DNA from 2 places in the Methylobacterium indicum genome. Region 1 is predicted to be linked to the other one. Evidence: riboswitches for the same ligand, from Rfam matches in the RefSeq annotation. Region 1 holds a riboswitch; the other holds the start of a gene.
What was found. Region 1 has a riboswitch for thiamine pyrophosphate ahead of miv_RS17865 (LuxE/PaaK family acyltransferase). Riboswitches for the same ligand answer to the same signal wherever they lie in the genome.
Positions count from the first base shown of each region.

Region 1 (4,206 bases):
CGATCTCCGTCATCGTGACGAGGTCGAGCAGGCTGAAGCGGCCGTCATGGTGCCAGCCGGCCTCCGGCGCGGTCATCCGGCCGATGGCGGTGATGCGGGTGACGCCGGCCGCCGCGAGGTCGTCCGCCAGGGTGAACAGCCGGGTAGGCGAGGCCGCGAGGCCCGCGCTTTGGAGGTAGGCGCGGTGAGGCGCTACCAGGGCCGGCACCTCGGCGAGATCATCCACCGCCACCACGGCGACGGTGCGGTTGAGGCCGGACGGGCTCAAGGGCACGGCCGCATCGAGGTGGACGACGCTCCAGGGATCCTCCGGGTCGCCGAGGAGCACGATCTCGTCCCCGTCGAGGGCCCGCATCTCGTGGCCGCTGCGCCAGGCCGCGATGGCGGCGGCCTCGCCCGGATCCAGACCCCGGCGCGGGTGGCGGGTGCTGAGCGCCGCGAGCGCATGGGCGATGTGCCGGGCGAACTCGTCCGGCGCCACCGGCCCGCCGCGCTCCACGAACAGCATCTGCGGCGCGTAGCAGCCCTGCTGCTCGTAGCGCACCACGTCCTGGGCGGCAGCATGGGCCACGGCGGCGGCCCGACGGCTGTCCAAAGCCTCGCGGCCGACCATGGCAAAGCCGATGCGGTGGCCGTGCGGCAGGAACCGGGCGGCGATCGGCACCCCGGCGCGCAACGCCTCCAGGGTGGCGTTGCCGCCATACGCCATGACGCAATCGGCCGATCCCAGGAACGTCGCCTCGACGCCGCTCTCGCCGCCCTTCCACCAGGTCACCGCCAGGCACTCGCCGAGCTCGGGATCGGCCTCGGCGAGTGCCTGCGCGAACCAGCCGGCGGTCAGCGGCTCGGCCGAGGCGAGCTTGCCGATGCTGCCGGCCTTGACTAGCAGACCGGCGACGAGGCTCCACAGCGGCAGGGCCGGGACGTTGCCGGCCCAGACATGCAGGAGCAGATCGGGCCCGCGCGCCCGCACGAACCCGCCCTTCACCGCCGGCCGGAAGCCGTCGAGCACGCCCGGATCGGAAAAGTCCTCGGCGAGGAAGCGCAGGAGCTGGGGCCGCCGGAAGGTCTTGAGGTAGCGCGTCAGGCCGAGCCGCACGGTCTCGGCATCGTAGCCGGTGACGACCGGCAGCAGTGCCTCGGCCTTGCGCCGCAGGGGATGCGTGCGGTCGAGGAGGCAGGCGCTCGCCCGGTCGATCGCCTGGACGATGCGGGCGGTCTCCATGCCCCGCAGGGTATCCCGGGCACGGACCCGGACATGGGCGCAGAGCGCCCGGGCCTGGGCCTCGTCGAGCACCGGCAGCGCCACCGCGACCGTCTCGCCCCAGGCCCGGTGCGCGACGACCCGCCGGCCGACCGCGCTGGCGAACGGCCCCGGCAGGTAGCCGGCCTCCTCGACCCCGCTCGTCCCGCGATCGCTCATGCTCTCGCCGGTCACCCTTGGGCGGCGGTCAGGAACTCGGCCACCGCGACCGAGCAGCCGCGGGACGCCGAACCCTCGACCCGGCCGAGCAGCCGGAAGCCGCCCGGCACGATCACGCCGGCATCCTCGGTCAGGATCGCCGAGACCGAGTTGAAATGGGCGAGGTCGTGGTGGACCAGCACGCCGGTCTCGCCCTCGGGCAGGTCCCGGCCGGTCAGCGGATCGACGACGCGGCTGCGGATCCAGTGCGGGCCGGACTTCACCGGCGGGCAGACCGCGTTGCCGTCGTCGTAGAACTGGGTGCTCAGCTCCGTCATGCCGTACATGTTGAGGCAGGCCTCGCGCGGCACCCCGAAGGTCCGCGAGAGCGCGTCGTAGAAGGCGTCTGGCTCGATCTCCCGCGACTGGCCCTTGAAGCCGCCGGTGTCGAACAGGACACTGCCGGGCGGCAGGGCGATGCGCCGGCCCCGTTCCGCGAGCGCGTCCAACACCGGCACGAAGGCGTAGGTGGCGCCGAGCAGCGCATAGGGCTCGCCCGAGGCCTCGGCCCGCTCCAGCGCCGCCACCAGCCCGTCGAGGTCGAGCCCGCCGGGGCCGATGAAGACCGCGCTGTCGGGCGTCCCGAAATGCGTCTTGGCCAGGGCCAGGTAATGGGCGAGCGACGAGTTGGGGAGCGCCGCCTCGTCGGGAAACAGCAGGCCCATGCGGATCGTGTCGCGCCCGCGCATCACCCGGGCGGCAAAGCCCTTCAGCATCGAACGGTCGTAGACCGCCAGCGTCGGGTGGTAGCTGCGGCCGCGCCCGCTGCCGGTGGTGCCGCTCGTCATGAACACCCGCGCGGCGTCGTCCGGCGGACAGCAGCTCAGGGTGAGGTCCTTGAACGCCTTGATCGGCACCGCCGGGATGTCGCGCCAGCGCCGCAGGCTAAGCGGCGTGCGCCCGCGCGCCTGGGCGAAGCGGCGATAGGGAGCGTTGTGCGCGTATTGGTGGGCGAAGAGCCGGAGCGCCATCGCCTCGAACTCCGCCTCGTCCGCCCCCGGCCGACCGATGAAGTCGATCAGGGCCTCGACGATCTCCGCTTGCGACATCACGGCCACCTCGCGCCCCATCGTGGGCGTCGGCCGTGCCGGGCGTGAGATCCTGCGCGAAAAGACGGCTGGCGGCAGCGCCCTCGTGGCGGCGCCAAGGCGGCCGTGCCGGTCCCGCATCCCTCCGCCGGCATGACCCGGATCAGGTTCATAGGGTCACCGCGGCGCCCGGACGGGTCCGGGCCGGCGGAATCTCAGCCTCCTCGCGAGGCTCCCCTGGGAGGGGAGGACAGTGGGGGGCGGGGGAGCGGGTGTCAAGGCGAGGCCTTACGGCCGCGACAGCCCCTCGGCGAGGCGCCGGAAGGCGTCGAGGGCCCTCTCCAACGTCGTCTCCGGCGCGTCCGACGCCGCGACCCAGAGGGCGGCATGGAGCGAGGCACCGGCGAGGAGGCGTGCCGCCGCCTCCGGGTCGACGGGTGGGATCGCGCCGTCGGCGACGAGACTCCGGATGCGGCGCGTCGTCTCGGCGAGGCAGGCATTCTGGCTCGGCCAGGTCGAGGGATCGCCCAGCACCGCCGGCCCGTCGAGGAGCACGATGCGCTGGATCTCGGGCTCCCGCGCCATCTCGATATAGGCCCGGTACTCGTCGAGGAGGCCCTGCCACGGGGTCTCGGCCCGCTCGCCGACGACGCGGAGGCGCGCCGCCATCTCGGCGTCGATCCGGTCGATGACCGCCTGGAGCAGGCCCTTCTTGTCGCCGAAATTGTGATAGAGCGCGCCCCGCGTCAGGCCGGCCTCGGCGGTCAGGTCGTCCATCGAGGCCGCCGCGTACCCCTTCGCGGCGAAGGCCTCGCGGGCGGCCTTCAGGAGCTTCTCCTTCGTCTGCTCCATCCCTTGCGCGCGTCGTCCGGCCACGGCTTCCCCCTCCCTCGACATACACATCGTATGTGAATTGACATACGGCGCGTATCCATGCTCTTTCGCATACGTCTCGTATATCGAAGTCGAGAGCGAAGGAGCAATCCATGCCGCAGACGACCGTGACCCCGACGCCGACCCGCGAGGCGATCTTTCCGCCCGGACGGCAGGCGCTCTACGACAAGCACCGCTACTCGGCGGCGATCCGCTCCGGCGACCTCCTGTTCGTCTCCGGCCAGGTCGGCAGCCGCGAGGACGGCTCGCCCGAGCCCGACTTCGAGGCCCAGGTCGCGCTCGCCTTCACCCGGCTCGACGCCGTGCTGGCGGCGGCGGGCTGCTCCTTCGCCGACGTGGTCGACGTGACGACCTTCCACACCGACCCGGAGGCGCAGTTCGACGCGGTAATGCGGGTGCGCGACCGCGCGATCGGCGCGGCGCCCTACCCGAACTGGACCGCCGTCGGGGTGAACTGGCTCGCGGGCTTCGCCTTCGAGATCAAGGCGATCGCGCGGATCCCGGCGCGCGGCTGAAGCCCCCTGTCCGGGCCTCAGGCCCTGCCGCTGCGCATCGCCATCCGGCCGCGCTCCAGGATACGGACGGGATCGCCGAAATGCTCGTCCATCTCCGCCTCCGTCTCGTCCGGGTGGCCGTGCCCGATGAAGTGGGCGAGGCGCTCGTGCTCCTCGACGAGCGCCCGGTTCTGGCGGTAGCCCGCCATCATGAGCCGCAGGCACAGGCGGGTCTCGGCCTGGAGCGTGTCGTAGCTGCGCGACAGGCGCTCGCTCCGCGCCTCCTCGACGATCCGCTGATGGTAGCGCAGGTCGAGATCGGCGATCT
Region 1 covers NZ_AP024145.1:3,826,947-3,831,152, reverse strand. Annotated here, with positions in the region: gene miv_RS17870 (acyl-CoA reductase) at 1-1,423, opposite strand, end outside; gene miv_RS17865 (LuxE/PaaK family acyltransferase) at 1,435-2,511, opposite strand; TPP riboswitch at 2,631-2,729, opposite strand; gene miv_RS17860 (TetR/AcrR family transcriptional regulator) at 2,779-3,366, opposite strand; gene miv_RS17855 (RidA family protein) at 3,477-3,899, shown strand; gene miv_RS17850 (GntR family transcriptional regulator) at 3,917-4,206, opposite strand, start outside.

Region 2 (4,206 bases), 2.6 Mb from region 1:
AGCGTCTCGCGGTCGCCGATCACCTCGACCTTGATCCAGTTGGTGCCGAGCGCCTCGCGGGCGAGCTCCGCGGTCATCACCGCGTCGCGGGCGGTCTCGCAGCCGGCGGTGTTGGGCAGGAAGCGAGCGCCCTTCAGCCGCGCCACCGTGTCCGAGCCGTGGCCGTGGAGCGAGATGCGGCGGATCGAGACCGTCACCACCTCGGCCCCGCTCGCCCGCACCGCCTCGCTCATGATGGCCTGCGTCGGATAGCCGGCGGTGCCGATGAGGAGGCGCGAGGCGAGCGTCGTACCGGCGATGACGAACGGATCGTCGTGGGAATCTGTCATGGGGTTTCTCCAGATTTCATAGGTAGTTCGTCCGAGCGTCTTGCCGATATCCCACCCACGACCTCATCCTGAGGTGCGAGCGCATGCGAGCCTCGAAGGAGGGCTCCAGAGATCGCAGCGGCTTCTGGAGCCCTCCTTCGAGGCTCAGCGATCTTCGATCGCCCGCACCTCAGGATGAGGTTGGAGGATGGGAATCACCAACAACATCGAGCGTTGCCGGAAAGTTCTTCTGATCGATCGTTCCTGCATCGAGCTTGTTCTGGACGCAGTTTCGTCTGGCCAAATGCTTGAGGCGATCCCAATCACTTCGGATCAGCGCTTCCTTCTTTGCCCGACCCCAACCTTTGATGCGCCGCTCCATAGCGATCGCATCCGTGATGCGCTCGAACATTTCGGCATAGACGAGTGTCACGGGTCGGCGCTCGCGGGTGTAGCCAGGATAGGTGCCGGTCTGGTGCTCGCCGAGGCGCTTGTCGAGGGTCTCACCACGTGCCGAGCCGACATAATAGCTGCCATCGGCGCATCGAAGGATGTAAACGAAGGCGTTCATGAAAACATGTCTCCGCCTGCTGATTCATAGTAACGGACACCCGATCTCCAACCCCAAATTTCATCCTGAGGTGCGGGCGATCAAAGATCGCTGAGCCTCGAAGGAGGGCTCCAGAAGCCGCTGCGATCTCTGGAGCCCTCCTTCGAGGTCAGTCCATCGCTGATGGACTGACACCTCAGGATGAGGTCGAGGGCGGGGATGGTGAAAGCGTCCGTGATGCTGCACGATCCTATCGAACGATCTCCCAACCGCTACCCGCCCTGCATGGCGCGCACGATCTCGACGCGGTCGCCCTCGCCGAGCGGCGTTTCGGCCCAGGCGCGCTGGCGCACCACGGCGCCGTTGAGGGCGATGGCGAAGCCCTGGGGGCCGGAGAGGTCGAGGTCGGCGGTCTCCTCGCGCCACAGGGCGTCGAGGGTGGCGGCCGCGCTGTCGCGGGGCTCGCCGTTGACGAGGATCTTCATGGGGTCTCGCGGGACGACGGGGTGAAGCGGGCAAGGCCGAAGGGCGCGGCGACCGGCAGCGTCTCGCCGCGCAGGATCAGGGCGGCGACCGCCTCGGCGGTGACGGGGGCGAGCAGGTAGCCGTTGCGGTGGTGGCCGGCGGCGAGCACGAGGCCCGGCAGCGCCTCGCCGAGGATCGGGGCGTCGTCGTCGGAGGTCGGGCGAAAGCCGCTCCAGACGCCGGCCACCCGCATCTCCTCGACGCCCGGAAGCGCCCGGCGGGCGCCCTCCAGCAGGGCGTAGAGGCCGCCGGCGGTGAGGTGGGGGTCGAAGCCGGTCTCCTCCACGGTGGCGCCGACGATCAGCGTGCCGTCGGCCTTCGGCGCCATGTGGACCTGCTCGGTCCAGACGACGTGGGTGAGCCGGCCGCTGCGCGGCGTCATCTGCAGCGCCATCGACTGGCCCTTGAGCGGACGCACCGGCAGGGCGAGATCGGGGATCAGCCCCCCCTCCCCGGCCCAGGCGCCGGAGGCCAGCACCGTGGTGCCGGCCCGTAGCGCGCCGGCCGAGGTCTCGATGCCGGTGACCCGCCCGCCCTCGCGGGTGAGTGCGGTGACGGTCGTCTCCTCGACGAGCCGCCCGCCGGCCGCCCGCAGCGCTTGGCGGAGGGCCGCCATCACCCGGGCGGGATCGACCTGGTGGTCGTCGGGGCAGAAGAGGCCGGCAGTGACGGTGGGGCGCAGGCCCGGCTCGCGGGCGCGCACCGCCGGGCCCGACAGCCACTCGGCGGCGAGGCCATCGCGCCGCTGCAGCTCGTGGCGGAAGCGCAGGCGCTCGACCTCGTCGCGGCCGAGCGCGATGACCAGCGTGCCCTCGCGGCGGTAGTCGATGGTCAGGCCGGATCCGGCCTCCAGCTCGTCGCGGAACGGGTGCCAGAGGCGCTGGCTCTCGACGCAGAGCGGCGACAGGCCCTCGCCGCCGGGCTCGTGCTCGGCGGCGGCCGCCAGCATGCCGGTGGCGGCAAGGCTCGCCCCGTCTCCGGCCCGGCCCCGCTCGACCACCGCGACGGCGAGGCCGGCGCGCGCCAGCCGCCAGGCGACCGAGAGGCCGATCAGCCCGGCGCCGATCACCGCGACATCGGCGCGCTCCGGCAGCCGGTCGGTCTCTGGGGATGTCGCCGGCCCGCTCCGCCGTCCGATCGCTTGCGCGTGCACCCTCGTTCTCCACGGTCGCCCGAAGAGAGTGGACAGCGCCCGGCAACCGGATGATGCGCGAAGCCCTGAACGGGCCTGTCCAATCCCTACGCCGGTATGAGCCGGATCAGGTTCGAAGGATTTCCGCGCCGACCGAGGCGTAAGAGCCTGCAGTCCAGCGGTGTCTCAGCCCCTTGCCGGGGATCTCCCTGGAACAGCCGGAATGTGGCGAGCCGGCCCACTTTCGTCAACCGCCCTCGATCAACCGCCCTTGCCGGGCCGGTAGATCGCCATCTCCTCGGCAATGCCGTCGAGGGGGTGGGTGCCGAGGAGTTCGGGATCGCCCCACAGGAAGTCGACGAAGGGCTTCGACATCAGGAGGGGCTCGGACAGGATCTTGTTGAGCTTGGCGAGCCGGCTCGCCAGATTCACGTCGCGGCCGATCACCGTGAAATCGAGCCGCGCGCCGGAGCCGACATTGCCGTAGGCCGCCTCGCCGTGGTGAAGCGCGATGCCGATCTCGATGCGGGTGGGAAAGCGCCCGGCCCGGTTGGCTTCGTCGACGCGCCGCAACGCCGCCTGCGCGGCCGAGAGCGCACCCTGCGCCGCGCCGCCGAGATCGTCGCCGCTCTCGCGAAAGATCGCGAGAAGGCCGTCGCCCATGTATTTCAAGACCTCGCCGCCCTCGCTCTCGATCGGCGGCACCAGGCAGTCGAAATAGGTGTTCAGCAGCTCCACCGAGGCCTCGGGGGTGAGGGCGTCGGTGAGGTGGGTGTAGCCGCGCATGTCGGCGAACAGGATCGCCGAGCGGATCCGCTCGACCTGGCCGCGGCGGATGAAGCCGGCGAGAATCGCCTGGTGCGGCCCGTCGCCGACATAGACCCGCAGCACGTGGTCGAGCCGCGCGTTGAGCCCGCGCATCTCCATCACCGCCGACAGGGTCGGGATGATGAAGCGCAGGATCGCGAGGTCGTCGTCGGCAAAGCCGCGGGGATCGCGGGTCGCGAAGGTCACGCCGTTCTTAGTGCCGTTGGTGAAGAACAGCGGTACGGTGATGTAATGGGTGTAGCCCGCGCTTTTGAGCTCCGGGACGATGCTGAACTGGTCGTCGGGCGTCTGGCGCAGATCGAGGATCAGCCACTGGCCGGTGGCGTAGACATGCGCGAAGGGAGAACGGGAGAGCGCCTTCTCGGACGCCTCGCCGTGCGGAAAGAGGCGGAAGCTGACGCCGTCCTCCCGGGTCCAGAACCGGCCGACGCCGGAATAGTCCGAGTGCAGGGCGTCGATGGCGGTGGTCGCCCGGTCGACCGGCACGCCGAGGTCGTTCAGCCGCTCGGCCATGCCGGCCAGGAGATCGCCGGATTCCGGCAGCCGCGCGCCTTCGCTGAGCAGCCAGTCGCGCAGCGCCACGCATTCGCGAAACAGGCCGATCGGAATGTCGCTCGCCTCCGACCCGTCCGCCGCGGCCGTGGGCGTCGGAGCGGAGTTGGGGCGAGGCTGGTCGGACATGGCTCTGACATGGGCTTCACCGTGCGGGACGGCAAGGCTTGGGGCAGGGACGATCGGCAACCGGTACGCCCACTCGACCGGGAGGATCCGGCGAACCTTGGCGGGTCGCCACGAATCGGCTACCATTCCGGTCGCCCCCGGGACACCGTCCCGCCCGGCCGTAAGCGTCTCACGTCAAGCAA
Region 2 covers NZ_AP024145.1:6,407,959-6,412,164, forward strand. Annotated here, with positions in the region: gene thiG (thiazole synthase) at 1-329, opposite strand, end outside; gene miv_RS29730 (GIY-YIG nuclease family protein) at 499-879, opposite strand; gene thiS (sulfur carrier protein ThiS) at 1,131-1,343, opposite strand; gene thiO (glycine oxidase ThiO) at 1,340-2,536, opposite strand; TPP riboswitch at 2,602-2,735, opposite strand; gene miv_RS29745 (adenylate/guanylate cyclase domain-containing protein) at 2,777-4,024, opposite strand.
Region 2: it holds a riboswitch for thiamine pyrophosphate, as region 1 does, so the genes downstream of both, thiO (glycine oxidase ThiO) here and miv_RS17865 (LuxE/PaaK family acyltransferase) in region 1, are expected to answer to the same signal.